DNA from 4 places in the Streptomyces sp. NPDC002779 genome. Region 2 is predicted to be linked to each of the others. Evidence: riboswitches for the same ligand, from Rfam matches in the RefSeq annotation. Region 2 holds a riboswitch; each other region holds the start of a gene.
What was found. Region 2 has a riboswitch for cobalamin ahead of ACFYW5_RS22395 (cobalamin biosynthesis protein). Riboswitches for the same ligand answer to the same signal wherever they lie in the genome.

Region 1 (7,508 bases), on a different contig from region 2:
ATAGAGGGGTTCGCCAGGATCGGGGGCGCCCCCGCCAACCGTGGCCTGCTCGACCAGGTCGCGGCACTGGAGTGGGTGCGCGAGAACATCGGCGCTTTCGGCGGCGACCCCGACCGGGTCACCGTCTTCGGGGAGTCGGCCGGCGCCGGGTCGATCGCCGCGCTGATGGCCATGGACCGGACGCGGGGCCTGTTCCGGCGGGCCATCGCCCAGAGCGTGCCCGGCACGTTCTTCTCGGACGAGCTGGCCGTGGACATCGCCGGGGCGCTCGCCGGGCAGCTGGGGCTGCGGCCCACGGTGGCCGACCTGGCCGGCGTGGACCCGCGCAAGCTGCCCGAGGCGGGGGCGGCGCTGGGCGGCCGGATGCGTGAGTACGCAGACCGCTGGGGCGCGGTCGCCCACACCTCGACGCCGTACTCGCCGGTCGTCGACGGCGAGGTCCTGACCCGCACCCCGTGGGAGGCGCTGGCGGGCGGTGCCGCCCGGGACGTGGACCTGATCGCCGGGCACACCCGGGACGAGTACCGGCTGTTCCTCCTGCTCCGCGGTCTGCTCGGCCGGGTGGACGACACCCTCGCGGCCACCGCCCTGCGCCTGTTCGGGCCGACCCCGGACGCCGGCCGGACCTACCGCGCCGCCTTCCCGGACGCCTCGGCCGAGCGTCTCTTCGAACTCGTCCTCTCCGACTGGCTGTTCCGCATGCCCACACTGCACCTGGCCGATGCGCAGGCGGCAGGCGGCGGACGCGCCCACGTCTACGAGCTGACCTGGCCGGCCCCCGCGGGCGGCGGTGCCCTGGGCGCCTGCCACGGCCTGGACATCCCCCTCACCTTCGGCGTCTACGACGGCATCGCCGCCCTGCTGATCGGCCCCGAGCCCTCCCACGGGACCGAGGCGCTGTCCGCCCGCATCCGCTCCGCCTGGACCGCCTTCGCCACCGAAGGAGACCCCGGCTGGCCCGCCTACGACACCGAACGGCGTCTCGTCCAGCTCCTCGACACCGAACCCACGGTCACCGCCTACCCGGAGGAAGCGTCCCGCCGCCTGTGGGAAGGGCACACCTTCACGCCCCTGCCGCTGACGACCGCGTGACTACTGGAAGTCCTCGACGAAGTAACTGTCATGGCGGATGCGGAACCGCTTGAGTTCTTCGCCGCCGCGCTGTGCCATCTCCGCGACCTGTTCGAAGTACTCCTCGCGCGGGGCGCCGGGGGAGAAGAGCATGAGCATGGACGTCGGCTCGTCGGTCGCGTTCTTGAAGGCGTGCAGACCGCCGGCCGGCACGTACAGGAAGTCGCCCGCGCGGCCGGTGACCCACTTCTCGCCGTTGTAGAGCTCCAGTTCGCCCGAGAGGACGTAGAAGGACTCCGAGATGGTCTTGTGGAAGTGCGTCTTCGCCCCGGCGGACCGTGGCGCCAACTCCGCCTTGTACAAGCCGAATTCGCCGCCGGTCGACACGCTGGTGACGAGGTAGTGCGTCGAGCCGCCGGGCGAGGAGATGTCCGGCGGGGTGTCGGCCGGGCGGAAGACGGCGTTCACCTCGCCCTTGTCGCCGTGGTAGCGGGTCTGCGGGTACTGGAGGACTTCCGGGTACGACATGATGAACTCCTTCTGGCAGGTCTCCACCCGCAGGATGGCTCCCGCCCGGAGAGAGCGGCATCGGGCGTACGGATGATCTTGAGGTGCGTGGAACGAGGGCCGAAAGTCCTAGGCCCGGACGGGCGGCCTCTTGCGGTACACCACGTTCGGACGCAGGGGCCCTGCCGGTGCCGTGAGATCGTCGAAGTCGTGCTCGGGGACGCGGGTCATGCCGATGCGGCGCATCACCGCCTGCGAACGGAAGTTGGTGGCCGTGGTCACCGCGAAGATCTCCGGCAGACCGAGGGTGTCGAAGCCGTACGCCAGGACCGCCCTGGCGGACTCGGTCGCGTACCCCTGCCCCCAGGCCGGACGGGCGAGCCGCCAGCCGATCTCCACCCCGTCGAAGGGGGTGTCGTCCTCCACCTCGTCCAGGCCCGCGAAGCCGATGAACTCACCCGTGGCCCGCACCTCCACCGCCCACCAGCCATGACCTCGCCGGTCGAACTCGGCCAGGAAGCGCGCCACGGAGGCGTCGCTCTGCTCGCGGGTCAGCGCCGCGCCCAGATGCTCCCGCACGGCGGGATCGGCGTTCATCGCCGCCCACGGTTCCAGGTCGGAGTCCCGCCAGCGGCGCAGGAGGAGGTGATCGGTACGCAGTTCAGCCATGCCGCCCAGCCAACGTGAGCCGGACGCGCACGGCAATCCCTTTTCCTCGCCGGGGTACGTCAGCCGTCGGCCGGGATCGAAGCGATCAGCGCGGTGAGTTCGTCTGGGGTACGGGGACCTGGCACACCATCGCCCAACAACCCGCGCTCCCGCAGTAGTTGCGCCGCTGCCACCCCCCACGGCAACCGCAGCCCCGCTGCCCGCAGCAGATCCGTGCGGGCCAGCATCTCCGGCGCGGGCCCTGTGCGGACGCCCCCCGGAGTGAGCATCGCCGCGTCATCGGCCCAGCGCAGCGCGAGATCGACGTCATGGGTGGCCATGACCACCGTCGTACCGCTCGCCCGCAGCCGTTCCAGCGTGGCGAGCAGCCGTTCCTGCCCGTCCGGATCGAGCCCGGCGGTCGGCTCGTCGAGGATCAGCACCCGTGGCCGCATCGCCACCGCGCCCGCGATGGCCGTCCGCTTGCGCTGACCGTAGGAGAGCAGATGGGTCGGCCGATCGGCCAACGCCGTGATGTCCAGCGCCGCCAGCGCCTCCTCGACCCGCCCGCGCACCTCGGTGTCGGTGAGCCCGAGATTGAGCGGCCCGAAGGACACGTCCTGCCCGACGGACGCCGCGAACAGCTGATCGTCCGGATCCTGCACTACCAACTGCACGGTGGTCCGCAGCCGGGTCAGCCCCTTGCGGTCGTACGAGACCGGCTTCCCCTCGACGGTCAACCGGCCCGTGCGCGGCCGCAGTCCGCCGCTCAGCAGCCGCATCAGCGTGGTCTTGCCGCTGCCGTTGCGTCCGAGCAGGGCCAGCGCCCGCCCCTCGCACACCTCGAAGTCCAGCCCGTCGAGCACGACCGGCCCTTCCTCGTAGGCGTAGGACGCGCCCTGGAGGGCGACCAACTCGCTCATGACAGGGGGCCTTCCAGTACGAGGGTGAGGGCGGCCAGCGCGACGAGGAGCGCGCAGCTCGCGGCCGTGAAACGGGCGGAGACGCGGGCCTCGGGCACCAGTACGCGCAGCGTGCCGTCGTAGCCGCGTCCGGCGAGCCCGGACTGCAGCCGCACGGCCCGCTCGAAGGCCCGCACGAAGGCGGTGGCCCCGAGCCCGCCCAGGGACCGCCAGGTCGCGGCCCGCGTGGTGTGCCCGAGCCGCGCGGCCTGCGCCTCCCGGACCCGGCGCATCGAGTCCAGCAGCAGGAAACTCATCCGGTACGTCACCAGCGCCACGTCGACCACGGCCGCCGGTATCCCGGCCTTCACCAGCCGGGGCAGCAGATCCGACATCGGCGTGGTGAACGCGAACAGCAGCACGCCCAGGGAGGCCGCCGAGGTGCGCAGCAGCAACTCCCCGGCGCGCAGCGCACCGTCGTCGGCGAGGGAGACGAACCCCTGCGGCCCGCCCACCTGGACGAGCAGCGTGGCCGCACCGGTCACACAGAAACCCAGCGGCACCCGGTAGGCGCGCCACAGCTTCCGGCCCGGCACACCCGCCGGACCGAGCAGGACGATCAGGGACGTCACAAGGACCAGGGCGGCGCCCGGCCACGGCGGCAGGGAGATCGCGAGCACGGTCAGGCCGAGCCCGAGCACGGCCTTGTCCACGGGATGGCGCCGGCGCCAGCGACTGCTGTGCGCCGCCGCGTCGATCGGCAGCACCGGGGATCAGACCCCTTCGCGGTCGGACTCCCCGGCACCCCGCGCGCCCACGGCATCCCGTTCCAGCGCCCGCTGTTCACCCTGCTTGCGGCCGCGCCGCAGGCCGAAGTAGTAGCACAGGACGCCCGCGCCGAGCGCTGCCTGGAGGGCGAACAGCGCCGACTCGATCTCCCCGGAGGGAGGTTCGTACAGGGGCGAGAACCAGGGTTCGTAGTCCGGGTCGATCTCGGTGATGGCCGTCTCCGCCTCGGCGTCGGCGCCGGTGAAGGGCTCCTCTTTGTGGTCGCCGAGACCGAGGACGAGCGGCATCACCGCGAGCAGCGCCACGGCCAGCAGGAGCAGCAGGTTGATCTTCGTGTTGCGGCTCATCGGGCCACCGCCTCGCTCGACTCGGTCCGGGCCCGCTTGCCGTCGGTCAGGAGCACGCCGAGCCGGGTCAGTTCCCCCTTGCTGGACTGCACCAGCAGCCGCATCACGAGCACGGTGAGAAGTCCCTCGCTCACCGCGAGCGGGATCTGCGTGACGGCGAAGATGGAGCCGAACTTGCCGAGCGCGCCCAGGAACCCGCTGCTCGGGTCGGGGAACGCGAGCGCCAGCTGAACGCTGGTGACGCAGTAGGTGGACAGGTCGGCGACGAACGCGCCGCAGAACACGGCGCCCATCAGCGGCACGTCGTAGCGCCGTAGCAGCTTGTAGACGGCGTATCCGGCCCAGGGCCCGACGATCGCCATGGAGAAGACGTTGGCGCCGAGGGTGGTCAGGCCGCCGTGCGCGAGCAGCAGCGCCTGGAAGAGCAGGGTGATGGTGCCCAGGACCGCCATGATCGGCGGCCGGAAGAGGATGGCGCCCAGGCCGGTGCCGGTGGGGTGGGAGCAGCTTCCGGTCACGGAGGGCAGTTTGAGAGCGGACAGGACGAAGGTGAAGGCACCGGAGGCGCCGAGGAGCAGGGTGCTCTCCGGGTGTTCCCTGACCTCACGGGTGAGTGACCGGACTCCGTGGACGACGAACGGCGCGGACGCGACGCCCCAGGCGACGGCGTGCGCCGGAGGCAGAAATCCCTCGGCTATGTGCATGGCTCAGCAGACCCTCTCCAGCACCTCGTGGATGGTTGACGCGCCTTGGCCGGTCTCCTGGCTGACGGGTGACACCGCCCGTACTCCGCCTTCCCGGGTCCGAGGACCCAGTGGCTGCCCGCGAGGGCCGGAGCCGGACTTCCCGATCACAGTGGCGAGGGCCGCACCGGCATCACACCGGATTTCCCGTTCACCAAGGCGTGGTGACAGTAGTGCCTGATCAGGTCGGCTGACAAGCGCTCCCCAGGGGCGCAAGGACGGCGCACGCCCGCACACGCGCCGGGGCGCGCACCGGCGGCGCCCGGTTCCCGGGCGGGCGGGGGGTCAGTCCCAGCTGTAGCCGTCCCCGAAGTTGAGGGTGTGCTCCAGCACGTCCTCCAGCGGGTCGTTGATCTCGACGGTGTTGACCACGGTGACCACGGGCGCGTTGTTGGAGACATGCACGCCGGGGGCGTCGTGGGCGGCGGCGTCACCGGCGGCGGCGAGAACCGCGGCGGTCAGGGCGGCGGGGACGAGAGTGACGCGTACGCGCATGGCTGCTCTCCTTCGGCATCGGGGCCCACACCGTGTAAGAACCCGATCGGGAGGTACCGCGCACCCCCGCCTCGAAGTCAACCAGACCGGGCAATTCACCTGGAAGAGGCTGGCGTCCGGCGGTGCGGGCTCTCGCGGACCGGCCCGCTGACCGTCTCCAGCAGGTGGGTCACCAGTGGGTTCTCGTCGCCCTTCCGCCAGGCGACGGCGACGCGCGTGCGCGCGGTGCCGGGCCCGACCCCGCGGAAAGCGACGCCCTTCAGCCGCATACGGCGAATACCGGCCGGGGCGAGGGAGACCCCCAGACCGGTCTCGACGAGCGCGCACACGGTCTGCCACTCCACGGCGTGCTGAACGACATGAGGGGTGAAGCCCGCCGCGGTGCACAGGCCGGTGATCCGGTCGTGCAGAAGCGGTCCGGCCTCGCGGGGAAGCAGCACGAAGGGTGAGCCCGCCAACTGCGCCGGACGCACCGTGCGTTGGGCGGCCAGGGGGTGGGCGGACGGCAGCACGGCGACGAAGGGTTCGGTGAGCACCGTCCGGAACGCCAGCTCCGGGTCGGTGTCATCGGGCTCCCGCAGCAGGCCGATGTCGAGGCTCCCGTCGTGCAGGGCGGCGATCTGCGGGGTGGTGGTCATCTCGCGGATGTCCAGGTGCACGGCGGGGAACCGCTGCCGGAAGTCGCGGAGCAGGCGGGGCAGGACGGTCAGGGCGAGGGAGGCGGCGAAACCGATGCGCAGCCGGCCGGCCCGGCCCGCGCCGACGGCCCGGGCGGCGGCCAGTGCGTCCGCGAGGTCGCCGAGGGCGCGCCGGGCGGCCGGCAGCAGCTCGTGTCCGGCGGGGGTGAGGGTGACGCGGCCGGGCTCCCGGCGGAACAACGGATGGCCGACCTTCTCCTCCAGGCGACGGATCTGCTGGCTCAACGGCGGCTGCGCGATGCCCAGGCGGGCGGCCGCGTGACCGAAGTGGAGTTCCTCGGCCAGTACGACGAAGGCGTGCAGCTGGGGGAGCGGCAGTTCGGGTCGGTCCATACGCCTAGAGATATCAGCTCGCGCCGATGGTCGTATTAGACGTATTCCTGCTGGTCACCTAGCGTCGGCGCATGACAGAGCGACGTGCGATCCTCAGCGGCTCCACCTTCGAGGAGCAGATCGGCTACGCCCGCGCCGTGGTGGACGGCGACCGGGTGCATGTGTCCGGGACGACCGGCTTCGACTACGCCACCATGACGATCTCGGACGACGTGGTGGAACAGGCCGAACAGTGCCTGCGCACCATCGAAGCCGCCCTGGCGGAAGCGCGGTGCACCTTCGCCGACGTGGTGCGGGTGCGCTACCTGCTGCCCGACCGCGCGGACTTCGAGCCGTGCTGGCCGGCCCTGCGCCGCCGCTTCGGTGACGTCCGCCCGGCCGCCACGATGCTGATGTGCGGCCCGGCCGACCCTCGGATGAAGATCGAGATCGAGGTGTACGCGCGGCGCGGGGCCGGAAAGCCGCGCGACGCGCCGGGAGGTGTCCCGGTGACGGGCGCGGCATCCCGGAATGCTGTATAGTCGATCTTGAGCGGTCCGCCGGGAGCCCGGCGCTCCGGTTCTGCGTTGGTGGTCCAAGGAAAGACGCCCCGCTTCCTGCGGGGAGATGCAGGTGCAAGGCCTGCCCGGCGCTCAGATATGTGGCCCGTCCCGAACATCGGGGCGGGCCACATGCGTTGTCCGGCGCATGCTCCGTCCGGGCGTCCGGCGTACGTCTGTTGGTTGATCCGAGGCTCACCCCCTCGACTTCTTCGTGTCATCTGCCAGTACGGCCTGCCGAGCGCGCCGGTGAAGACTCGCTGCCACGGCCGAGGGCCCCGGAACGCGGGGTCCGGCAGGGCCGCGTACCGGAGGAAGAGCAGAAGGGGGCAGCACGTGAGCGTGCAGCAGTACGACCGGATCGGCGAGGCATTCGAGGGGTTCAAGTCCTTGCCGCTGATGCGGTACGGGGAGGTGCCGAGCTTCCTGGGCATGG
Region 2 (7,508 bases):
GCTCAGGCCGTCCGGGGAGCGGGGTGCCCCCAGGTCGCCGCGGTAGCCGAGGGCGAGGACCGGGAAGTGGCGGGCGGTGAGGGACTCCATGACGTTCATGGCGAGTTCGCGGGTGGTGCCGAGACCGTGCACCGCGATGATCCAGGTGGGGCGGGCGCCGGGCACGAACCAGGCGGGCAGCGGGCCGAGTTCGCCGGGGATGTCGACGTCGGCGTGGTCGAGGCCGAGTGCGGCGCGGGGGTCGCCGACGTGGAGGTTGGGGGTGAGCCAGACCCGGTCGCCGGGGCTGAGGGTGCCGTGGGTGACGCGTTCCAGGCGGCGGACGACCGTGTCGGCGGTGTGGGTCGCGGTGCCGAGGACGGGGCCCACGACCGCGTGCGAGCCGTCGCCGCCGAGGCCGTAGACGCCGGGGCGCAGGGAGGCCAGGTCGCGGGTGAGCGAGATCTGGCCGGCCGCCGTGCCGTGCACCGTGAGCCGGGGTTCGGTGGGCAGGGGCCTGCCGGGGGGCGCCTTGAGCGCGGCATCGCTGGCGAGTCGCCCGGCGGCCACGCTTGCCGCGCCGGCGGCCAGGGCCATGGTGACGGCAGCGGCCGTCGCGGTGACAGTGCGCACGCCACCAGTGTCCTGGCGGACCCCGCGTACGGCCAGTGGGAGGGCGGGGGCGGGGCGGTTAGGGGGGCGAGACGGTTAGGGGGGCGAGACGGCAGGGGTGGGCGGACGCGGGGGCGGCAGGGGTGGGCGGACGCGGGGGCGGCAAGGGTGGGCGGAGGCCGGGGGGGCGGCCAGCGGGAGGGCAGACGCGGGCGCCGTCAGCGGGAGAGCGGACGCGCGTGACGGTCAGCGGAGCGGCGGATCCGCGTCGCGGCAGCGGGAGGGCAAACGCGGGTCACGGCCAGCGGGACGGCGGGGGCGGGCGACGGTCAGCGGAACGGCGGACATGCGTCACGGCCAAAGGGACAGCGGAACGGCGTCACGCCAGCGGGTCGGCGAGCGCGCGTCACCGCCAGCGGGACGGCGGATGCAGGCACCGGTCGGCGGAACGGCGGACATGCGTCACGGCCAACGGGACTGCGGACCCGCGCTACGCCAGCAGGGCGGCGGACGCGCGTAACTACCAGCGGACGGAGGACACAGGCGCCGGTCAGCGGGACGGCGGACCGGCGTCACGCCAGCGGGGCGGCGGGCGCGCGTCACCGCCGGCGGGAGGGCCGACGCGGGTCACCGCCAGCGGGACGGTGGACGCGGGCGCCGGCCAGCGGAACGGACGACATGCCTCACGGCCGACGGGACACCGGACCGGGCCACGCCAGCAGGGCGACGCGCACGCGCCACCGCCAGCGGGACGGTGGGCGCAGGCGGCGGTCAGCGGGACGGACGACATGCCTCTCGGACAACGGAACAGCGGACGCGCGAGGCGGAGGACCCCCGGCACCGCCAGCGGGGTAGCGCGCGGGCCCGAGGGCCGCCGGGTCAGGACTGCTGGCCGTAGCCCCGCAGCCTCTCCCTCACCTCCGTCAGTTGTTCGGCGGACAGCAGGGAGGGGGACAGGCCCGGTATCGAGGACGCCGTGAGCCAGACTCGGCACATCCACTCCAGCTGGGCCGTGCGGTCGTAGGCCTGGGTCAGGGTGGCGCCGTAGGCCAGGGTGCCGTGGTTCTGCAGGAGGCAGGCGGTGCGGTCGGTCAGGGCCCGGAGCATGTTCTCGGCCAGTTCCTCGGTGCCGTACGTCGCATACGGGGCGACCCGGACGGGGCCGCCGAGGTCCGCGGTGATGTAGTGGATCGCCGGGACCTCCTGGACCAGCGTCGAGACGGCCGTGGCGTGCACGGCGTGTGTGTGGACGATCGCGCGGGCGCCGGTGGCGCCGTAGACGGCGAGATGCATGGGCAGCTCGCTCGTGGGCCGCAGCTTTCCGAGGACCCGGCGCCCGGACAGGTCGACGCCCGTCACGTCCTCGGGCGTGAGCCGGTCGTACGGCACCCCCGTGGGGGTGACCAGGACCGTGTCACCGACGCGTACCGAGACGTTCCCGGACGTGCCCACCACCAGACCGTCGGACACGGTCCGGCGGGCCGTCGCGACCAGTTCCTGCCACGCGCGCGCCTCCTCGGGGCCCACGCCCTCCGGCCATGACTCCCCCGCGCCCCGCCGGTTCTCTCGCTGCTCAGCCATGCGGCGATCCTGCCAGCCGACGCGCCCGGCTTCAGGGGTGACCAGGATCTCTTTCACGGCCCCTGAGCCCGCTCCGGAAGGTCGCCCGGGGCTCCCGGCCCTTGGGGCGCCTGAAGCCTGCGGAGCCGCATGGAACCGACGCAAGACGGAACGCCTTGTTCAGACACCCCGTAGCTCACCCCAGTTCACCTTCCGTTCACTCAGGTTACTTACGTTCGTCCAGCCAATGACCTCGAACGATTGCCTGGGTAAATGGAAAACTTCTCGCTGATCCTCGCGATTGTGGTAATAACCGCACTCGCGTTCGATTTCACGAACGGTTTTCACGACACCGCCAATGCGATGGCCACGACCATCTCGACCGGTGCCCTCAAGCCCAAGGTCGCGGTGGCCATGTCCGCCGTGCTGAACCTTGTCGGCGCGTTCCTCTCCGTGGAGGTCGCCAACACGATCTCCAAAGGTCTCGTGGACGAGACCGGCATCCGTCCCGAGGTCATCTTCGCCGCGCTGGTCGGGGCGATCCTCTGGAATCTGCTGACCTGGCTGGTCGGTCTGCCCTCCAGCTCCTCGCACGCCCTCATGGGCGGCCTGATCGGCGCGACCATCGCCTCGGCGGGCGTCGGCGCGGTCCACGGCGACGTGCTCGTCACCAAGGTCCTCATCCCGGCGATCGCCGCCCCGCTGGTCGCGGGCCTCGCGGCGATGCTCGCGACGAAGCTGATGTACTCCCTGGGCAAGAAGGCCGACGGCAGCCAGTCCTCCGAGAAGGGCTACCGCGCCGGCCAGATCGCCTCCGCCGGCCTGGTCTCCCTCGCCCACGGCACCAACGACGCGCAGAAGACGATGGGCATCATCACCCTCGCCCTCGTCGCCGGCGGCACCCTGGCGCCCGACTCGGACCCGCCGATGTGGGTCATCCTCTCCGCGGGCGTGGCCATCGCGCTCGGCACCTACCTCGGTGGCTGGCGGATCATCCGCACCATGGGCAAGGGCCTGACCGACCTCCAGCCGCAGCAGGGCTTCGCCGCCCAGACCAGCGCGGCGACGGTCATCCTGGCCTCCTCCCACCTCGGTTTCTCCCTCTCCACCACGCACTCCGTCTCCGGTGCGGTGATGGGCGCGGGCCTCGGCCGCAAGGGCGGCGTCGTCCGCTGGTCCACGGCGACGCGGATGTTCGTCGCGTGGGGCCTGACGCTGCCGGCCGCGGCGCTCGTCGGTGCGCTGGCCGAGTGGGTCACGAACTTCGGCCCCTGGGGCACGGCGGTCGTGGCGGTGTTCCTGGTCGGCTCCAGCGCGGCCATCTGGAAGGTGTCCCGCCGCGAGATCGTCGACCACACCAACGTCAACGAGACCGAGGAGCCCGCGGGTGTCGTGACCACGGCGATGGCGGCCGTCACGCCGCCGCCCGCCGGCCCGGTGACCGAGGAGCTCGCGGCGACGATCCCGGCCCCGGCCGGGGGCCCGACGCCGTCGGCCCGCGTCTGACCCCCGACCGGATACTCAAGGAAGCAGCATCATGAAGATCGACTGGGCGGCTCTCGGCTCCGTCTTCGGCGTCAGCCTCGTGGTCACCGTGGCCCTGGTGGCCCTGTTCACCCTCGGCATCGCGGGTCTGACGCGGCGCGAGCGGGCCGCGGAGCAGGGGGGCTCCGCGGGACTGGCGGTCACCGGCGCGTACGCGTGTTTCGCGGCGTGCGCGGCGGCTGTGGCGTACGGGATCTATCTGATCGTGGTCTGACGCGCCTCGCGCGACGGGCTCGCGCCCTGTTCCGGTGCCCCTTACGGGGTGTTCGGGGCAGGGCGCTTTCGCGTACGCGCGCGGTCGCGCAAGGCACTTGCGGGCAGTCGGCCGGGGGCGGGTGACCCCAGGGGCCAACCCCGCCCGGCCGGACCCGGTGTGGGCCTCAGCACACTCTCCTCTCGCAGGTCAACAGCAAGTTGACGGCTGTTCCGGGCCCGTGGTGGACTGCCGGAGCCATTTACGGCGGCAGGAGAGGAAGCCGGTGCGATTCCGGCGCGGTCCCGCCACTGTCACCGGGGTAGGAAGCCCCGGGAGCCAGGAACTCTCACCGCCGGTCTAGTCGAACCAGGGCGTGGACACCCTGAGTGAGGACATATCGCCATGCGCGGCTGCCGTCTGACACAGGCTCCGAGATGCACGACCCCCGACGCCGGGGTTCCGGCCGACCCGTCGGCCGGCTGAGCCGATGCGGGCCGATCGCGTCTTCGCGTACGGCGCCGCCGCCGGCCTCCTCGGTGACCTGATCCTCGGCGATCCCCGCCGCGGGCATCCGGTCGCCGTGTTCGGGCGGGCCGCGAGCGCCGTGGAACGGCGGCTGTGGCGGGACGACCGGGGCCGGGGCGCGCTGCACACCGCCGTGTGCGCCGGTGGCGCCGTCGCCGTGGGTGCGCTCGCCTCCCGTGCGGTACGCCGCTCCCCCGCCGCTTCCGTCGCGCTGACCGCTGCCGCCACCTGGGCGGTGGTCGGGGGGACTTCGCTCGGGCGGGAGGCCCGGACCGTCGGGCGAGCGCTGCGGGCGGGGGACGTCGAGGCGGCGCGGGCGCGGCTGCCGCATCTGTGCGGGCGGGATCCGCAGGCGCTGGACGCCGACGGGATCGCGCGGGCGGTGGTGGAGTCCGTCGCCGAGAACACCTCCGACGCCGTCGTGGGAGCACTGGTGTGGGGGGCCGTGGGCTCGGTGCCGGGGCTCCTCGGGTTCCGGGCGGTGAACACCCTCGACGCCATGGTCGGCCACAAGTCGCCCCGTTACCGGCGCTACGGCTGGGCCTCCGCCCGCCTCGACGACGTCGCCGGGTGGCCCGGGGCGCGGCTGACCGCCGTACTCGCCGCCGTCGCCGGAGGCGATCCCCGGGGTGCGGTGCGGGCCTGGCGGGCTGACGCGGCGCGGCATCCGAGCCCCAACGCCGGGCCCGTGGAGGCGTCGTTCGCGGGGGCGCTGGGGGTGCGGCTCGGGGGGACCTTGTCGTACGGCGGACGGATCGAGCACCGGCCGGTGCTGAACGGGGAAGGGCGTGCTGTGGAGGTCGGGGACATCGAACGGGCCGTACGGCTGTCCCGGCGGGTGAGCTGGCTGGCGCTGGCGGTCAGCGTCGTCGCGCGCCGCGTCGTGGCGGGGAGGCGGTCATGAACGGCGGAGGTCTCCTGGTCGCCGGTACCACCTCCGACGCCGGCAAGAGTGTCGTCACCGCCGGGATCTGCCGCTGGCTGGTCCGGCAGGGGGTGAAGGTCGCGCCCTTCAAGGCGCAGAACATGTCGCTGAACTCCTTCGTCACCCGCGAGGGCGCCGAGATCGGCCGGGCGCAGGCCATGCAGGCGCAGGCCTGCCGCGTCGAACCGACCGCGCTGATGAACCCGGTGCTGCTCAAGCCGGGCGGCGAGCAGAGCAGTCAGGTCGTGCTCATGGGCAAGCCGGTGGGCGAGTTGAGCGCGCGCGGCTATCACGGCGGGCGGCAGCAGCAGCTCCTCGGGACCGTGCTCGACTGCCTCGCCGAGCTGCGGGGCACGTATGACGCCGTGATCTGCGAGGGGGCCGGTTCGCCGGCCGAGATCAATCTGCGGCGCACCGACATCGTCAACATGGGCGTCGCGCGCCGCGCCGGGCTGCCCGTGCTGGTGGTGGGTGACATCGACCGCGGGGGCGTCTTCGCCTCCTTCTTCGGGACGGTGGCGCTCCTCTCCCGGGAGGACCAGGAACTCGTCGCCGGGTTCCTGGTCAACAAGTTCCGCGGTGACGTCTCGCTGCTGGAACCCGGCCTCGACATGCTGCACGACCTCACCGGGCGCCGCACGTACGGCGTCCTGCCCTTCCGGCACGGGCTCGGCATCGACGAGGAGGACGGACTGCGCGTCTCCCTGCGCGGGACCGTGCGGGAGTCCGTGGTCGCCCCGCCCGTCGGCGCGGACGTGCTGCGGGTGGCCGTCTGCGCGGTCCCGCTCATGTCCAACTTCACCGACGTCGACGCGCTGGCCGCCGAGCCGGGTGTCGTCGTGCGGTTCGTGGACCGGCCGGAGGAACTGGCCGACGCCGACCTCGTCGTGGTCCCCGGGACCCGGGGCACGGTGAAGGCGCTGGAGTGGCTGCGCGCGCGGGGGCTCGCCGACGCCCTCGTGCGCAGGGCCGCCGAACAGCGGCCCGTGCTCGGCATCTGCGGCGGCTTCCAGGTGCTCGGCGAGCACATCGAGGACGACGTGGAGAGCCGCAGGGGCCGCGTCGAAGGGCTCGGCGTCCTGCCCGTACGGGTGCGGTTCGCGCGCGAGAAGACCCTCACCCGGCCGGTGGGGGAAGCCCTCGGCGAGCGGGTCGAGGGGTACGAGATCCACCACGGGGTCGCTTCCGTCGCGGGCGGCGAGCCCTTCCTAGACGGCTGCCGGGTCGGGCAGACCTGGGGCACGCACTGGCACGGATCGCTGGAGTCGGACGGTTTCCGCCGGGCGTTCCTGCGGGAGGTGGCGGCCGCCGCGGGTCGCCGCTTCGTACCGGCCCCCGACACCTCCTTCGCCGCGCTGCGCGAGGAACAGCTGGACCGGCTGGGCGATCTGATCGAACAGCACGCGGACACCGACGCGCTCTGGCGGCTCATCGAGTCGGGCGCGCCGCAAGGACTGCCTTTCATTCCACCGGGAGCGCCCGCATGAGCACAGTGTTGTTGTTGTCGACCGCCGACACGGATCTGCTGGCGGCCAGGGCCGCGTCCGGCGCCTCCTACCGGATCGGCAACCCGACCCGCGTGGACGTCGCCGCGGAACTGCCCGCGCTCATCGCGGGCGCCGACATCGCCGTCGTCCGGCTGCTCGGCGGCAAGCGCGCCTGGGAGGACGGGCTCGCCGCGCTGAAGGCGTCCGGCATCCCGACGGTGCTGCTGGGCGGAGAGAGCGTCCCGGACGCCGAGTTGATGGCCGAGTCGTCGGTGCCCGCCGGTGTGGTCGCCGAGGCGCTGCGGTACCTCGTCGAGGGCGGCTCCGCCAACCTCACCGAACTCGCCCGGTTCCTCTCCGACACCGTGCTGCTGACCGGCGAGGGTTTCCTGGAGCCGCAGCAGATGCCGGAGTACGGCGTCCATGGCTCCCGCACGCAGGAGAGCGGCCGCCCGACCGTCGGCGTGCTCTTCTACCGGGCCCATGAGCTCAGCGGCAATACCGCGTTCGTGGACACGCTCTGCGACGCCATCGAGGCCCGCGGCGCCAACGCCCTTCCGGTGTACTGCGGTTCCCTGCGCGGCGCGGACGCGGGGCTGTACGAGATCCTCGGCCGGGCCGACGCCCTCGTCGCCACGGTCCTCGCCGCCGGCGGCACACACGCCTCCCAGGCATCGGC
Region 3 (7,508 bases), on a different contig from region 2:
GCGGCGGACAAGGCGGTGACCTTTCGTCGGGGACGGTGTGGCCGCGGCATGCCGTGACCACGCGGTGCGTGGGGGACATGCGTCGGCGCCGAGGCCCGTGGGGCTCGTCGGCGCCGTGCGACGTCATTCAGATAAGCAGGCCGGGAGGGAGGTCCGCAATGCCCCTATTTGCTAGTTGTGGCCGTATGTGGGGTACATGCTTCTCGTGTGACGTGGCTCTCAAAGGGCAGGTCAGGGGTCCTTTTGGTGTGGACACGGCTTCCGAAATGCCCACTAAGTCGGGTCGTAGGTGATGTGGGTCATGTGGGGTGGTTCACCGTGGTGCTGACCGTGTGCGTACGAGGGCTTACGCGCCGGGTTTGTCGAATGTGACCGGCGCCTCGAAAGCCGCCCTGCGCGTCGCCCGGCGCAGCGCCTTGAGGATCGCCGGGCCGAGGGTCAGGGTCAGCACGACCGTCACCAGGGCCCGGCCCAGGTCCCAGCCGAGGGAGGTGGCCAGGCAGTACACGACGAACCGGGCCAGGTTGGCGGGGACGCCCGCGTCGGGGTCGAAGGCGATGTTCGAGGCCTGTTCCTTCAGGAACGGCCAGCCCGCGAGGTTCGTCATCGCGCCGTAGGCGAAGGCGGCGACGAAGCCGTACGCGGCGATCAGCAGCAGCTCCGCCCGCCCGCGGATCCGGTCAGGGCCCGGGAGCAGCCCCGCGCCCATGGTGAACCAGCCCATCGCCAGCATCTGGAACGGCATCCACGGTCCCACCCCGCCCGTGAGCAGCGCGGACGCGAACATGCTCAGCGCGCCGAGAACGAACCCGAAGCCGGGGCCGAGGACCCGCCCGCTGAGCAGCATCAGGAAGAACATGGGCTCCAGGCCGGCCGTCCCCGCGCCGATCGGGCGCAGTGCCGCTCCGGTGGCCGCGAGTACGCCCAGCATGGCGACCGCCTTCGGGCCCAGGCCGGACTCGGAGATCGTCGCCGCGACGACCGCGACCAGGAGGATCAGCAGTCCCGCGAACAGCCACGGGGCGTCCTCGGAGTGGGCGCTGGTCCGGGAGCCGGGCGGGGCGAAGAGGGGCCAGCCGATGGCGGCCAGGCCGACCGCGCTGACCAGGGTGAGGGCGGCGATCGAGCGGGGGCCGAGGCGGATGGGGCGGGCCTGGGGGGTGGGGGGCTGCGGGGTGCGGTTCGGGGTCATGAGAGGGCCCGCTCGACCTGGGCGACCGTGAGCCACTGCTGCGGGGCGAGGATCTTGGTGACCTGCGGGGCGAAGGAGGGGGACGACACCACCACCTCAGCCGTGGGGCCGTCGGCGATCACCTCTCCCTCCGCCAGCAGCAGCACGCGGTGGGCCAGCTCGGCGGCCAGCTCCACGTCGTGCGTGGCCAGGACGATCGCGTGGCCCTCGGCCGCGAGCCCGCGCAGGACCCCGACCAGGCGGGCCTTCGCCGCGTAGTCCAGGCCCCGGGTCGGTTCGTCGAGCAGGAGCAGGGGCGGGCGGGCGGTCAGTACGACGGCGAGCGCGAGCGCCAGGCGCTGGCCCTCGGAGAGGTCCCGGGGGTGGGTGTCGTCGCTCACGCCGGGCAGCAGCTCGGTGACCAGGGCGCGGCAGGTGCCGGGGGTGGCGTCCGCGTCGGCGTCGGCCGCGGCGCATTCGGCGGCGACCGTGTCGGCGTAGAGGAGGTCGAGGGGTTCCTGCGGGACGAGGCCCACGTGGCGGATCAGGTCGGGGGGTGCAGTGCGGTGGGGGGTGACTCCGCCGACGCGGACCTCGCCGGAGGAGGGTTCCACCAGGCCGACGAGGGTGTTGAGCAGGGTGGACTTTCCGGCGCCGTTGCGGCCCATGAGGGCGATGGTCTCGCCGGGGGTGACGGTGAGGTCGACCTTGCGGAGGCTGCGGATGCGGGCCGCGCCGCGGGTGACGGTCAGGGCCCGTACTTCGGCTGTGAGAGGGGACGGCGGGGTGCTGGGGGTGCGGCGGAACCAGCGGCGGGTGGGGGCGCCCAGTGGGGTGGGGGTTGTGGTTTGGGGGCGGCTGCGGGTGGGGTGTGGCTGGTCGCGCAGTTCCCCGCGCCCCTTTGGGGAGTTGGTGTCCCGTTCCTTCAGCTGGTGCCGTAGGTCTGCTGCCCTTCTGCGGGCGTCCCTGACCGTCAGGGGCAAGGGGGTCCAGCCCGCCAGGCGGCCCAGGGCCACGACCGGTGGGGTGACCGGGGAGATCGCCATGACCTCCGCCGGGGGGCCGAGGACGGGGGCCGCTCCCGGGGACGGGAGCAGGACGACGTTGTCGGCGTACTGGATGACCCGTTCCAGGCGGTGCTCGGCCATCAGGACCGTCGTGCCCAGGTCGTGGACCAGGCGCTGGAGGACCGCCAGGACCTCCTCCGCCGCCGCCGGGTCCAGGGCGGAGGTCGGTTCGTCGAGGACCAGGACCTGGGGGTGGGGGGTGAGGACCGAGCCGATCGCCACGCGCTGCTGCTGGCCGCCGGAGAGGGTCGCGATCGGGCGGTTGCGCAGATCGGCCAGGCCCAGCAGGTCCAGGGTCTCCTCGACCCGGCGGCGCATGACGTCCGGGGCCAGACCCAACGACTCCATGCCGTAAGCCAGTTCGTCCTCCACCGTGTCCGTCACGAAGTGGGCGCGGGGGTCCTGGCCCACCGTGCCGACCACGTCGGCGAGTTCGCGCGGCTTGTGGGTGCGGGTGTCGCGGCCGGCGACGGTCACCCGGCCGCGCAGGGTGCCGCCGGTGAAGTGCGGGACCAGGCCGCTCACGGCGCCCAGGACCGTGGACTTGCCCACGCCCGACGGGCCCACGAGCAGGACGAGTTCGCCTTCCGGTACCTCGAAGTCGATGTGCCGCACCGTGGGTTCGCGCTGTCCGTCGTACGTCACGGAGACGTTCTCGAAGCGGATCACGACGGCTCCTTCGGGGTGGGGGCGAGGACGGCGGGGAGCAGGCCGAGGAGGATCGCCGCGGCGGGCCAGAGGGGCAGGGTGGGGGCGGTCAGGGGGATCACGCCGGGCTCCAGCGCCGCGGGGTCCCGGGCCTCGGCCAGGAACATGAGCGCGGCGACCGCCGTCCCGGACGCCGTCACCAGCCAGGCCCGCGCGCCCCAGGGGTCGGGGCGGTAGCGGGTGCGGGTGACTCGGCGGCCGCCCAGGCGCAGGCCGACGAGGGCGGTGGTGAGCCCGGCGAGGAGGACGGGGAGGCCGTAGGTGCCGCCCTCCGGCGTCAGGACGCCGTAGGTCCCGGCGCAGACGCCGAGCAGGCCGCCGAGTGTGAGGGCGGTGGTGGTACGGCGTACGGCGGGCGGGACGTCGGCGGTACGGCCGTATCCGCGGGCGTCCATCGCGGCGGCGAGGGCGACCGAGCGTTCCAGGGCGCCCTCCAGGACGGGCAGGCCCACTTGGAGCAGGCCCCTGATTCCCTTGTCCTGGCGGCCTCTCAGGCGGCGGGCGGCCCGTAGGCGCTGGACGTCCGCGATGAGGTTCGGGGCGAAGGTGAGCGCCACGACCACCGCGACGCCCATCTCGTACAGGGCACCCGGGAGGCATTTGAGGAGGCGGGTGGGGTTGGCGAGGGCGTTCGCCGCGCCCACGCAGATGAGGAGGGTGGCCAGCCGCAGGGCGTCGTAGAGGGCGAAGACGATGCCCTCCGCGTGGACCCGGCCGCCCAGGCGGATGCCCTGCGCCCAGTCGGGGAGGGGGATCTCGGGGAGGGTGACCAGGGTGTGGGTGCCGGGGATGGGGGAGCCGAGGACGACGGCGAAGGCGAGGCGGATGAGGATGACGGCGAGGGCGAGCTTGACGAAGGCGTTGTAGGAGCGGGACCAGGGGGTGTTCTGGCGGCAGGTCACGACGACGTAGGCGGACGTGGCTATGAGGAGGGTGAGGAGGAGGGGGTTGGTGGTACGGGTCGCGGCGGTGCCGAGGGCTAGGGACCAGAGCCACCAGGCACCGGGGTGGAGGGGGACGCGGGGCGTGGGCCTGGGCGGGGTGGGTTCGCCCACCGGCGCATGCTGGGTGCCGCTGCGCCCCGAACGGCTGGGCGCCTTACCCATGCCCGCGTCGGCGTGCCTGCCAGATTGCCGCCGCTCCCAGGGTCGCCACGCCCGCTACGCCCGCCCACAGGCCCACGGACGGGCCGTCCGTCTGCTCCGTGCTCTCGGGCGCCGACTTCGCCACCTTCTCGCCGCAACCCGCGCTCGGGTAGCCCGCGATGGCGCACAGCAGGGCGTTGGAGTCGTAGCGGAGCGGCTTGGCGACCGAGGCCAGCGCATCCGCCGTGGTGGCGTCCTCGCCGACCCGCGCGCAGGCCGTGCGGAGCTTCGGCGGGGTATCTCCCGAGGGGGACTCCGTCTTGGTGCCGAAGTCGATCACCAGGGCCACCCGCTTCTCGCCGTCCCGGGCCGGTGTCCGCGCGCAGATCGCCCCGAAGGACGCCGTGCCGCGCGGGGTCGCCGCGTCCGACGAGTCCTCGCTCAGGGTGAAGCGGAACCCCTGGACGTCGCCGTCCGAGGGGACCGTCGTGGACGGGCCCAGGGTGGCGTACGTCCAGGACGAACCGTCGCGGTCCCAGAAGGACCAGTAGCGGTACCCGGCGGCCTGCGCCGAGGGGGCCGCGGCCCACAGGGCGAGCACGGCCAGCAGCAGTGCGCAGGCCCGGCGTGTCACAGCTGCTGCCCCTTGTTGCGGCCGGTGAACAGGAAGCCGACGCCGATGCCCGCGACCAGGCCCACGCCGATGATCCACCAGACGCTGACGCCGTCCTCGTCGTCCTCCGCCTTCTCGGCGGCCTTCGCGGTGGCCTGCGTCCTCGGCTCGGGGCCGGTGGCGTTGAGCTGCTTCACCAGGTCCGTGCCGCCGAAGGCACGCGGGTCCGCCCCGGCCGCCTCGGCCGCGAGGATCAGCTGAGCGTAGGCGGCGGGGCCGTTCTGCTTCGCCCAGTCCGCGGAGTTCTTCTCCAGCCAGGTCAGCGGCTTCTCCGCCGCCTTCGGGCCGGCCGTCACGGCGAGCGCGACGACCGCGTCGGCCGTGTTGCCGTAGTCGGGCTGGTCCTCGGCACCGGCGAGGGCGGACATCAGGTGGCTGTCCTTCTTCATCGCCTCGGCGAGGTAGGAGGCGCCGTTGGCGGCGACCCGGTCGGGCTCGGTGGCGTCGGCGCAGCGCAGGTCGGTGTCGTCGGCCGCCTTCGCCGACTCCATGCTCATGCCCTTCAGGCCGAGCACGGCCGCCGCGGTCGCGTCCGCGTTGGCGGTGAGCTTGCCCTTCTTGTCGGGCTGGTAGGCGAACGCGCCGCCGTCCTCGCAGGGCAGCGCCAGCTCGCGCAGGGCGTCGTAGGGGGACTTGCCGCCCTTGACCGTGGTGTCGGGTTCCTGGCCCACGGCGTTGAGGGCGCCGATGACGACGGACGTGGAGTTGGCGTCGCTCGGGCCGCCGGGGGTGTAGCCCCAGCCGCCGTCCTTGTTCTGCACGCTCTTGAGCCAGGTGACCGCCTTGAGGGCGACGTCCATGTGGTCGCCGTCACCGGCCAGGGCAAGGGCCTGGGCCGCGGCGGCCGTGCTGTTGGTGTCGACCATGACCTTGGCGTCGCAGGCCTTGGCGGGCTCGGCGCGGAAGGGGGCGAAGGCGCCGTTCGCGCACTGCTGGCCGAGCAGCCAGTCGACGGCCTTGGCGGCGGGCCGCACATCCGACTTGTGCTGGGCGATCAGGGCCAGCGACTGGCGCCAGACGCCGTCGTACGTCGGATCGGCGGTGCCGTACAGACCGGAGGGGATCGCCACGGACGGCGACGGTGACGGGGACGCGGCCATGACGGGCGTGGCCGTGCCGATCACGGCGGTGGCGGCCAGGACCGCGGCGCTGCGGCGGACGTTCATGATCGGCGGGTGCCTCTCCCTGGGGGGAGCCGGGCAGCACGGGACGACCCCGGGCGGCTCGGCTCCGCAGACCTCGACGGTGCCGTGCGGCGGCGGGCTGCCGACGCACGTGAGCCGTTTCACGTACCCGTGCGGGGCAGTCCGGCTCGCAGCTTCTTCGGCTTCTTCGTCTTCTGAAGGCTTCTTCGGCTGCTCACGGTTGCGGGTCAGCGCCGGAATTGCACCGGCTTCCCCCCGTACGGGTGTGATGACGACGCGGCCACTCTACCGGCCCGTACATCCGGCTCTTACGGAACCCTCACACGGCCCGGTACGTCACCGGCTCGCTCCCCGTCACCGTCTCCGCCCTGCCCAGCTTCACCAGTCGGCGCAGGTGGGACTCGGCCTCCGAGACCGCGATGGTGCGTGAGCCGTAGGGGATCTGCTCCCAGGGGCGGTTCCATTCCATGCGCTCGGCGAGCTGCCAGGCGGTGAGGGGTTCCCGGAGGAGGGTGAGGAGGCCGGTGAGGCGCGTCTCGTGGTGGGTGAGCAGCTCCCGCACGCGGGCCTCCGCGCCGGTGAAGGGGTGCTGGTGGGCCGGGAGGATCTCGGCGGGGGCCAGTCGGGCGACGCGTTCCAGGGAGTCCAGGTAGTCGCCGAGGGGGTCGGTGACGGTGGTGTCGTCGGGGTCCTCGTACAGGCCGATGTGCGGGGTGATCTCCGGCAGGACGTGGTCGCCGGAGAACAGGCGCCCGTGGCCGGGGAGTTGCTCGGGGTGCTCCTCCTCCAGGTGCAGGCAGACGTGGCCCGGGGTGTGGCCCGGGGTCCAGATCGCGCGCAGCCGGCGGCCGGGGAGGTCGAGGAGTTCGCCCGGGACGATCTCGCGGTCCGGGAGGGCGGGGGAGAGGCCGGGCAGGGCACGGCGGCGGGCGCAGCGCAGCGGGGCCACATGCTCCTCGGGGGCGCCTGCCGCGGTGAGCTTCGCCGCCATGTACGCGAACCAGCGCTCGGGTTCGGCCGAGCGGGCGCGGCGCACGATCGCCGTGTCCGCCTCGTGCATCGCGATCCAGGCGCCGGAGGCCTCGCGCACGGCGCCGGACAGGCCGTGGTGGTCGGGGTGGTGGTGGGTGACGACCACGCCGTGGACCTCACCGACGGACGTACCGCAGGCCGTCAGGCCCTCGGCGAGGGTGTCCCAGGAGGCCGGGTCGTCCCAGCCCGTGTCGATCAGCACGGGCCCGCGGTCGGTGTCGACGACGTAGACGAGGGTGTGGCCGAGCGGGTTGTCCGGGATGGGGACCTGGAGGGAGCGAACGCCCCCGCCGTGATCGTGGGTTCTCGTCATCTGCCCCTCCGCGTCGCGGTCATTGCCCACTATAACTAGAACTGGTATCAGTTCTGAGGCAGCGTCAGAAACAGTGCAGCGTCAGAAACAGTGCTCAGCTCCGCAGGAGGCGTCGGCCATGACCGAGCTCGTGGAACACGGACAGCTGTTCATCGGCGGGGAGTTGACCGATCCCCTCGGCAAGGACTTCATCGAGGTCGTCTCACCGCACACGGAAGAGGTCATCGGGCGGGTGCCGCACGCGTCCACCGCCGACGTGGACCGGGCCGTCGCCGTCGCCCGCAGGGCCTTCGACGAAGGGCCCTGGCCGCGGA
Region 4 (7,508 bases), on a different contig from region 2:
CTCGTACACGCCCTTGGCGACGGCGGAGGTGTCGATCGCCTCGCGCGCGGCGGCCCGCAGCCCCGCGTCCTCGAAGGCACCTCGCTGGGTGTTGAGGTACAGGCTGGTGTTCCGCGCGGTGTTGATCTCGTGGACGGTGTCCGCGTCCAGGGAGGCGACCTGCGCGACGGGCAGAGCCTCGGCGATGTCCACGTCCCCGGTGCGCAGCGCGTTGGCGCGGGCGGTGCCGTCCGAGACGAACTTCGCGTCGATGCCGGACGCCTGGGCGCGCCCGCCCCAGTAGTCGTCGTAGCGGTCCAGGGCGGCTGCCGTGTCCCCGGTGGTCCGGGTGAGTTCGAAGGGGCCGGTGGCGGTGCCGGCCGGGTTCACCTCGCCGTCCTTGCCGTACGCCTTGGGGGAGAACACCGCCAGGCTGGGGTTGGTCAGCCGCAGCGGCAGCACCGGGTCGGCCTCGCCCGTGCCGACCTTGACCTGGTCCTCCCCGACGGCCTCGGCGGTCAGCTTCACGCCGGAGATCGCGGTCGGCGCCGGGTCGGCAGCGGCGGCGTGGGTGAGGGCGGAGGCGACGGCCTTCGCGGTGACCTCACTGCCGTCCTGGAAGGTGGCGTCCCTCAGCGTGAACACCCAGCTTTTTCCGCCCTGTTGGCTGCTCCACGACTCGGCGAGCGCGGGGGCCGCGGTGCCGTTGGCGTCCAGCCGGGTCAGCCCTTCGCTCACACCGAGCCGGGACAGGATGAAGGAGTCCTGGCCGCCGTACGGCGAGTAATTCTCCGTCGGCTGGAAGGCGAACGCCACCCGCAGGCGCCCGGCCTCACCCGAGCCGGAGGAGTCCGAGGACGAGTCGTCGTCAGTGGAGGCGAAGCAGCCGGAGAGCACGGGGGCGAGCAGCAGGCCGGCTATGAGTCGACGGCGGGGAGATCTCATGGTCCTCGTTCTGTCTTTCCATAGGGCGGACGTTCCCCTACGGGTCGGTCGGCCGGCAACGACCAGCATCATATGAATATGATTTTCATTTAAGCAAGCGGGATCTCGAAGTGCACCACGCCGTTGCCGCCGCCGGGCAGGTCCTCCCTCTCGTCGCAGACGGCCTTGCCCAGCGTCCGCCACAGACCCATCGCGCCGGGGGAGTGCGGGTCGGTGTGCAGGTACACGGACCGGTAACCGCCGTCCGTCCGCGCGAAGTCCAGCAGCTCTGTCACCAGTTGCCGGGCCAGCCCGCGCCGCCGGTGCTCCGGGCGCGTGTACACGCGCCGCAGCTGCGCGGTCTCACCCGACGGGTACCGCTCGGCCAGCCACCGCGGGTTCGGCGGATGGACCGGCCCCCGCGCGTCGAGCGCGGCCGTCGCGGCCACCGTCCCGTCCTCCTCGTCGACGGCGACCAGCAGGGTGTGCCGGGGCGGGGCGACGTAGAACGACCCCGGATCGATGATGTCGGCGTGCCAGCGCGGCACGTAGCCGGTGCCGAAGTCGCGGTAGACGGTGTCGAGCATCACCGCCCGCGCCTCGTCGAGGTCGGCGGCCATGGCGGCCCTGATGCGATAGTTCTGCATCTGCGCATCATATGCAGGTAGCCCTGTGCGATGATGTCCGGCGACAAGGCGACGGCGGACGAGGAAGCCGGTGTGAATCCGGCGCGGTCCCGCCACTGTGATCGGCGAGCCAGTCCCGAACAGGCCACTGCCCCAAGCCGGGTGGGAAGGCCGGGACGCGCTTCGACCCGAGAGCCAGGAGACTCACGCGGTCGCCTCCTCGACGAACCCGGGGCGGATTTCCCCGGAGGAGGGTGGTTCGGCATGCCCGTGAGGCCGGCCGAGGAGGCGTACGGCAGCCCAGTGGGCGCAGTCGGTACAAGACCGGTAACTCCGGTGCCGTGCCGGGTCGTTGTGTGCCGGGACTGCTGCTGCGGCAGTCCCGAGGTGACCGGCGTCGATCACACCGCGCAGACCGCGCGCCTGGGCGAGGTCGCTCCCGTACGCGTCTCCGCCTGCCTGGATGTGTGCGATCAGGCCAACGTGATCGTCGTGCAGCCCTCCTCCGCCGGACGGACCGCCGGGGCGCGGCCGGTCCGGCTGGGCCTGGTCAACGACCCCGCCGCGACCGAGGACATCGCCGCCTGGGCGAGCGCGGGCGGCCTCGGCATCGCTGCCCGGCCCGAGATCCTCGACCTCTACGCCTTCACCCCGCCCCGGCGCCGCGCGGCCCGCTGAGACCGGCAGCCTGCGCGCCGACCGTCCGTAGCACCCGTACGAGAGGACCTTCCCCATGACGGGCAGACGTCTGCTGTCCCCCTTGCTGGCCACGGCCACCGCTGTGCTCATCACCAGTTGCGGTGCAAACGCCCAGGACAACGCCCGGGGCTCCGACGGACCGGCCGTGAAGGGATTCCCGGTCACCGTGTCCAACTGCGGGGTGACAACGACGTTTCAGCGCCCGCCGCAGCGCGCGGTGTCCTTGAACCAGCACGCGACCGAGGTGATGCTGGCGCTCGGGCTGGAGAAGTCGATGGTCGGCACGGGCTACCTCGACGACGCGATCCTCCCCGAGTACCGGGCCGCCTACGACAAGGTCAAGGTGCTGTCGGAGCAGTACCCGTCGTACGAGACGCTGTTGGCCGCCGAGCCCGACTTCGTCTACGGCGGCTGGGCCTCCACCTTCGACGAGAAGGAGGGCCGCTCCCGTGACGCCTTCACCCAGGCCGGCATCAACACCCGCCTCAACATCGAGGAATGCCCGGCCGGGCCGGTGACGATGACCGCGATGGACAAGGAGATCCGCGAGGTCGCCAAGGTCTTCGGCGTCCCCGAGCGGGCAGAACGGCAGATCGAACGGCTGCACACCACCCTGGAGGAGGTGGACAGCAAACTCGACGGAGCGGAGCCGGTAAAGCTGTTCGTCTACGACAGCGGCGACAAGAGCGCCTTCACCGCGGGCGGCGCGGGCATCGGCAACGACATGATCGAGCGCGCCGGAGGCGTCAACCTCTTCGCCGACCTCGACAAGCCGTTCGGTGACGTGTCGTTCGAGCAGGTGGCCGAGCGGGCGCCCGAGGTCATCGTCATCTACGACTACGGCGACCAGAGCGTGGCGAAGAAGAAGGAGTTCCTGCTCGCCAATCCGGCGCTGAAGGACGTGCCCGCCATCAAGAACCGGCGGTTCGCGGTGCTGCCGCTGTCCTCCACCGTCGTGGGCGTACGGGTGCCCGCGGCCGTTGCGTCGCTGGCCCGTCAGCTCCACCCGGACCGCTTCCGGTGACCGGCGTGAGCGAACCGGCCGCCGCCGGCACCGACGCCGTCGCAACGGGCAGGACGCCGGTAACCGCCGACACGGTCGGCAAGGGCTCTGCCAGGACCGGGACCGCGCAGGCCGTCACCGGCCGCCGCAGGCTCCCTTACTCCCTGGTGCTGGCCGGGCTCGCCGCCTTGGTGGCGGTGGCGGCGACGTTCGGGATCGCGGCCGGTTCGGTCACGATCCCGGCCGACGAGGTGTGGGGCATCCTGCTCCACCACCTGCACCCCGCCCTCGCCGATGAGACGTGGCCCCCGGTACGGGAGACGATCGTCACCGACGTCCGGCTGCCCCGCGTACTGCTGTGCGCGGTGGTGGGAGCCGGCCTGACGGTGGCGGGCATGGCGTTGCAGGCACTGGTCCGCAACCCGCTCGCCGACCCGATGCTGCTGGGAGTGTCGTCGGGCGCGAGCGTCGGCGCGGTCCTGGTCCTCGTCCTCAACGTCACGCTGTTCGGAGCCTTCTCGCTGCCGCTGGCGGCGTTCTGCGGCGCGCTGGCGGCCCTGGTCGCGGTGTACTTCCTGGCCCGCTCCGGCGGACGGATGACCACCGTACGGCTGGTCCTGGCGGGCGTGGCGATGGCGGAGGTGCTGTCGGCGGTGGCGAGTTTCCTCGTGGTCACCTCCAACGACCCCCACAAGACGCAGTCGGCGATGCGCTGGATGCTCGGCGGACTGGCCGGTACCACCTGGACGATCGTGTGGATCCCGGCCGCCGTGGTCCTGATCGGTACGGCCGTCCTGCTCGGGGTGAGCCGTCCGCTGAACCTGCTGCTCGCCGGTGAAGAGGCCGCAGCCGCCCTCGGCCTGGACGTCCACCGCTTCCGTGCCGCACTGTTCACCCTGGTCGCGTTGATGATCGGCACGATCGTCGCGGTCAGCGGCCAGATCGGCTTCGTGGGCCTGATCCTGCCCCACGTCGTACGGCTCCTGGTCGGGGCCGACCACCGCCGAGCGCTCCCGGCCGCGGCTCTGCTCGGCGCGGCCTTCCTGATCGCCGCCGACCTGGCCGCGCGCACCCTGATGAGCCCCGAGGAGATCCCCGTCGGCATCCTCACCGCTCTGGTCGGCGGCCCCTTCTTCCTCTGGCTGATGCGAAGGAGCGCGCGATGACCGGGATGACCGGACGGCCGCCAACGGCACCCGCGATTCTGCACATTGACGACGTGTCGGTGGTTGTCGACGGCGCGCCCTTGGTCGATCAGGTCTCTCTGACGGTGTCCGCCGGAGAGATGGTCGGGCTCGTCGGCCCCAACGGCGCCGGCAAGTCCACCCTCCTGCGCACCGTCTACCGGGCACTGCGCCCCACGTCGGGTCGTGTGCTGCTGGACGGGACGGACGTCTGGCGGATGCCCGGCAAGCAACTGGCCCGGCAGTTGGCGGCTGTCCTGCAGGAGCACGCCGGGGACTTCGAGCTCACCGTGTATGAGGTGGTGGCCATGGGCCGCACCCCCCACAAGCGCCCCTTTGCGGGCGATGACGCCGACGACCGCGCCATCGTCACGGCCGCCCTGACGGAACTGGACGTCACCGACCTCGCCCAGGCACCCTTCGACCGGCTGTCCGGCGGTGAGAAGCAGCGCGTCCTGATCGCCCGCGCACTCGTCCAGCAGGCCGGGACGATCGTGCTGGACGAACCCACCAACCACCTCGATCTACGCCACCAGCTCGACGCGCTCCGCCTCGTCCGCCGCCTCGGGGTCACCGCCGTGGTCGCCTTGCACGACCTCAACCTCGCCGCTTCGTTCTGCGACCGCCTCTGCGTGATGGACGCCGGACGTGTGGTCGCCCACGGCACACCCCGCGATGTCCTCAGGCCCGCCCTGTTGAGGGACGTCTACCGCGTCGAGGCGGACATCACCGAGCATCCCCGCACCGGCCTGCCACAGGTGATCCCGCTCACCGCCCACCAGCCCGCACCCGAACAGGAAGCCACGCAGACATGACCGCACCGGTACCTGTGCCTGCTCGTGCGCCCGCCCGGGCCGTCGCCGCCGCGCTGCAGGACGTAGCGGCGCTGGGAGGCTTCTTCACCCTGACCCTGGGCGGCCCCGACCAGGGATGGCACCCGGTCACCGATGCCTACGCCCGAGGCTTTGCCGACCTCGCGCAGGTGATCACCGACCGGTACGACACCCGGGAGACGCGCATCGGCCTCTCCATCGCGCAGCTCGGCCACGCCGCCCGCCTGTGGTCCCCGGTCCTGGCCTGCACCCTCCTCCACGGCATCGTCCCCGACCTGACCGGACTGCACCGGGCCGACGAGGGCCCCACGCTGAGGCTGCCCAACCCCAGCGGCTGGCCCGCCGACCGAATCCCGCACCTCACCGAGAAGTTGTACGAGGTGGTGGTCGAGCAGCACCTGGACGCGCTGGCCGCCGGGAGCCGCGTCAAGATCTCGCCCCGACTCCTTGACGGCAACGCCGCTTCAGCACTGGCCGGCACCGCCCAGGTGCTTCTGACGGCACGGCCGGACCTGCGCGGCCCGCTCACCGAGCTCACCACCGGTCTCCTGGCCACCGGACGCCTGTCCGGCACCGGCCACTTCACCGCCGCCGACCTCAGCTTCCGCCGCCGCAGCTGCTGCCTCTTCTACCGCACTCCGGCGGGCACGAAATGCGGAGACTGCTGCCTGACCGGATGAGCCTGTTTCCGACTGACACGGACTTACTCGGTGACGAAAGGTGCATATCCGACCGCCACCTCGCTCACCTGAAGCTCCGAGAAGAGCAAGGTCACGTTGTGCGCGTCGGTTTCCATGCGCACCTCGGACTCAGGGAGGAGTTTGGCTCCCGGGTACAGGGCGTGCCATCGTAATCACGTATGTAGTTGGTATATCCGTGGTGCACGACCATGGATAGCGCCGTGCTTGAGCAGATGTTGGACGAGACCTTCGATCACGCTCGCCCTTCTATCGCACTCGACGAGCCCTTTCATAGCGAGATGCACGATTCTGGGCGCTGTTGCCTCATAGGTGAGGAGATCTTCCTGGTGCGGATGACCCGGCTGCCCCCTGCCTCGCCTGGCCGGCAGGGTCGAGGGGGATCACTTCCATGCGAAAGGTCAGTAGCCCGGGTTCAGGGGAGCAGATCACTTGCCGGCGGAGGCGCGTACGGCTTCGTGGACGGCGCGGGCGAGGCGGGCGCCCCATAGGGAGCGAGGGCCTGCGAAGGCGTGGACCTCGGATTCGGCGCGCGGGGAACGGGCGGCTATGCAGACGGCGTCCGTGGGGGTGCCGGAGCAGTCGTACCCCGCGTCGAGCAGTGCCTGCACCTTGGCTTCCGTGGCTGTGGCCACCGCGTTGACCAGTGCCGCGTCGGTCAGGGCGACGGGGAGTGTCGCGACGATGTTGATCGTGCCGGCGTGCGGTGCCGTGACCGTGCCCTCAGCCGGGGAAGCAGCCCATCCGCGTACCCCGAGCCCCGCGGTGGCCACGGCGTGCACCCCGCCGTCGAGGGCGTACCCGTAGGCGCGGACATCGGCCGCGGTCATCAACCCGACGCCCGGGCCATGAGCACCGGCGGCCCGCGCCAGGCTGGCAAGGTGGCGGTCCGGGTCGATTCGACGGTAGCCATGGCCGACTTGAGCGTTCAGGATCCAGGCGCGTTCGCCGATGCCGCCGCCGAGCACTGCGCTGCTGATCATCCGCCAGCCGTCGCCCAGCCGCCACAGCAGGCTGTGCAGGCGCTCACCGTCCTCGACGCGGGTGAGGTGTTGCATGCCGGGCAGGCCCGCACGGTGGCGGGTCGGCGGATCGAGGGCGGTCACCGGACGGGCTCCTGTAGCTTGCCGGGCGAGGATCCGGGTGATCGTACGCCGCGCTGTGTGGGCGGGCTGTGCCGGGCCAGGGCCGTCAGCGCGGCCGTTGTCATCGCCGATGGAGAGCATGGTCCGCGGGGTCGGCCCGCTCGGGACGCCGAGCGTCCGCTAACCTACCGGCCAGTAAGAAGCTTGTCCGTCAGCTTCCGCCCGACGTTGCGAGGTACTCGTGGACTCCACCGCCTCCCGTACGCCCGACCGCGCCGCCGCTCTCGGCGCCGACCGGTCCGCACTCCAGCTTGCCGGACTTCTGGCCGTGGCGGGGGCCGCGCACTTTGCCGTGCCGAAGCCCTTCGACGCGATCGTGCCGCGCGGGCTGCCCGGCAGCCCGCGGACCTGGACCCATTTGAGCGGCGCGGCCGAACTCGCTGTCGCCGCGGCGCTCGCCGTGCCACGCACCCGGCG

Region 1: another riboswitch for cobalamin. It lies ahead of ACFYW5_RS26260 (energy-coupling factor ABC transporter permease); the one in region 2 lies ahead of ACFYW5_RS22395 (cobalamin biosynthesis protein).
Region 3: another riboswitch for cobalamin. It lies ahead of ACFYW5_RS09240 (prenyltransferase/squalene oxidase repeat-containing protein); the one in region 2 lies ahead of ACFYW5_RS22395 (cobalamin biosynthesis protein).
Region 4: another riboswitch for cobalamin. It lies ahead of ACFYW5_RS31010 ((2Fe-2S) ferredoxin domain-containing protein); the one in region 2 lies ahead of ACFYW5_RS22395 (cobalamin biosynthesis protein).

The regions. Positions count from the first base shown of each region.
Region 1 covers NZ_JBIAQC010000010.1:2,787-10,294, forward strand. Annotated here, with positions in the region: gene ACFYW5_RS26230 (carboxylesterase/lipase family protein) at 1-1,092, shown strand, start outside; gene ACFYW5_RS26235 (cupin domain-containing protein) at 1,093-1,599, opposite strand; gene ACFYW5_RS26240 (GNAT family N-acetyltransferase) at 1,708-2,247, opposite strand; gene ACFYW5_RS26245 (energy-coupling factor ABC transporter ATP-binding protein) at 2,307-3,149, opposite strand; gene cbiQ (cobalt ECF transporter T component CbiQ) at 3,146-3,895, opposite strand; gene ACFYW5_RS26255 (energy-coupling factor ABC transporter substrate-binding protein) at 3,902-4,264, opposite strand; gene ACFYW5_RS26260 (energy-coupling factor ABC transporter permease) at 4,261-4,968, opposite strand; cobalamin riboswitch at 4,998-5,181, opposite strand; gene ACFYW5_RS26265 (hypothetical protein) at 5,293-5,502, opposite strand; gene ACFYW5_RS26270 (LysR family transcriptional regulator) at 5,598-6,533, opposite strand; gene ACFYW5_RS26275 (RidA family protein) at 6,605-7,054, shown strand; tRNA gene ACFYW5_RS26280 (tRNA-Gly) at 7,097-7,166, shown strand; gene ACFYW5_RS26285 (class I SAM-dependent methyltransferase) at 7,409-7,508, shown strand, end outside.
Region 2 covers NZ_JBIAQC010000007.1:421,204-428,711, reverse strand. Annotated here, with positions in the region: gene ACFYW5_RS22415 (alpha/beta hydrolase family protein) at 1-612, opposite strand, end outside; gene ACFYW5_RS22410 (class II aldolase/adducin family protein) at 1,471-2,172, opposite strand; gene ACFYW5_RS22405 (anion permease) at 2,425-3,657, shown strand; gene ACFYW5_RS22400 (hypothetical protein) at 3,689-3,910, shown strand; cobalamin riboswitch at 4,117-4,259, shown strand; gene ACFYW5_RS22395 (cobalamin biosynthesis protein) at 4,380-5,321, shown strand; gene ACFYW5_RS22390 (cobyric acid synthase) at 5,318-6,829, shown strand; gene cobN (cobaltochelatase subunit CobN) at 6,826-7,508, shown strand, end outside.
Region 3 covers NZ_JBIAQC010000002.1:804,198-811,705, forward strand. Annotated here, with positions in the region: gene ACFYW5_RS09215 (transglycosylase SLT domain-containing protein) at 1-11, opposite strand, end outside; gene ACFYW5_RS09220 (ECF transporter S component) at 347-1,192, opposite strand; gene ACFYW5_RS09225 (ABC transporter ATP-binding protein) at 1,189-2,907, opposite strand; gene ACFYW5_RS09230 (CbiQ family ECF transporter T component) at 2,904-4,052, opposite strand; gene ACFYW5_RS09235 (SCO2322 family protein) at 4,045-4,665, opposite strand; gene ACFYW5_RS09240 (prenyltransferase/squalene oxidase repeat-containing protein) at 4,662-5,870, opposite strand; cobalamin riboswitch at 5,983-6,144, opposite strand; gene ACFYW5_RS09245 (MBL fold metallo-hydrolase) at 6,169-7,194, opposite strand; gene ACFYW5_RS09250 (aldehyde dehydrogenase) at 7,313-7,508, shown strand, end outside.
Region 4 covers NZ_JBIAQC010000014.1:103,242-110,749, forward strand. Annotated here, with positions in the region: gene ACFYW5_RS31000 (ABC transporter substrate-binding protein) at 1-924, opposite strand, end outside; gene ACFYW5_RS31005 (GNAT family N-acetyltransferase) at 1,014-1,550, opposite strand; cobalamin riboswitch at 1,557-1,756, shown strand; gene ACFYW5_RS31010 ((2Fe-2S) ferredoxin domain-containing protein) at 1,866-2,207, shown strand; gene ACFYW5_RS31015 (ABC transporter substrate-binding protein) at 2,263-3,252, shown strand; gene ACFYW5_RS31020 (FecCD family ABC transporter permease) at 3,258-4,397, shown strand; gene ACFYW5_RS31025 (ABC transporter ATP-binding protein) at 4,403-5,230, shown strand; gene ACFYW5_RS31030 ((2Fe-2S)-binding protein) at 5,227-5,928, shown strand; gene ACFYW5_RS31035 (adenosylcobinamide amidohydrolase) at 6,375-7,052, opposite strand; gene ACFYW5_RS31040 (hypothetical protein) at 7,273-7,508, shown strand, end outside.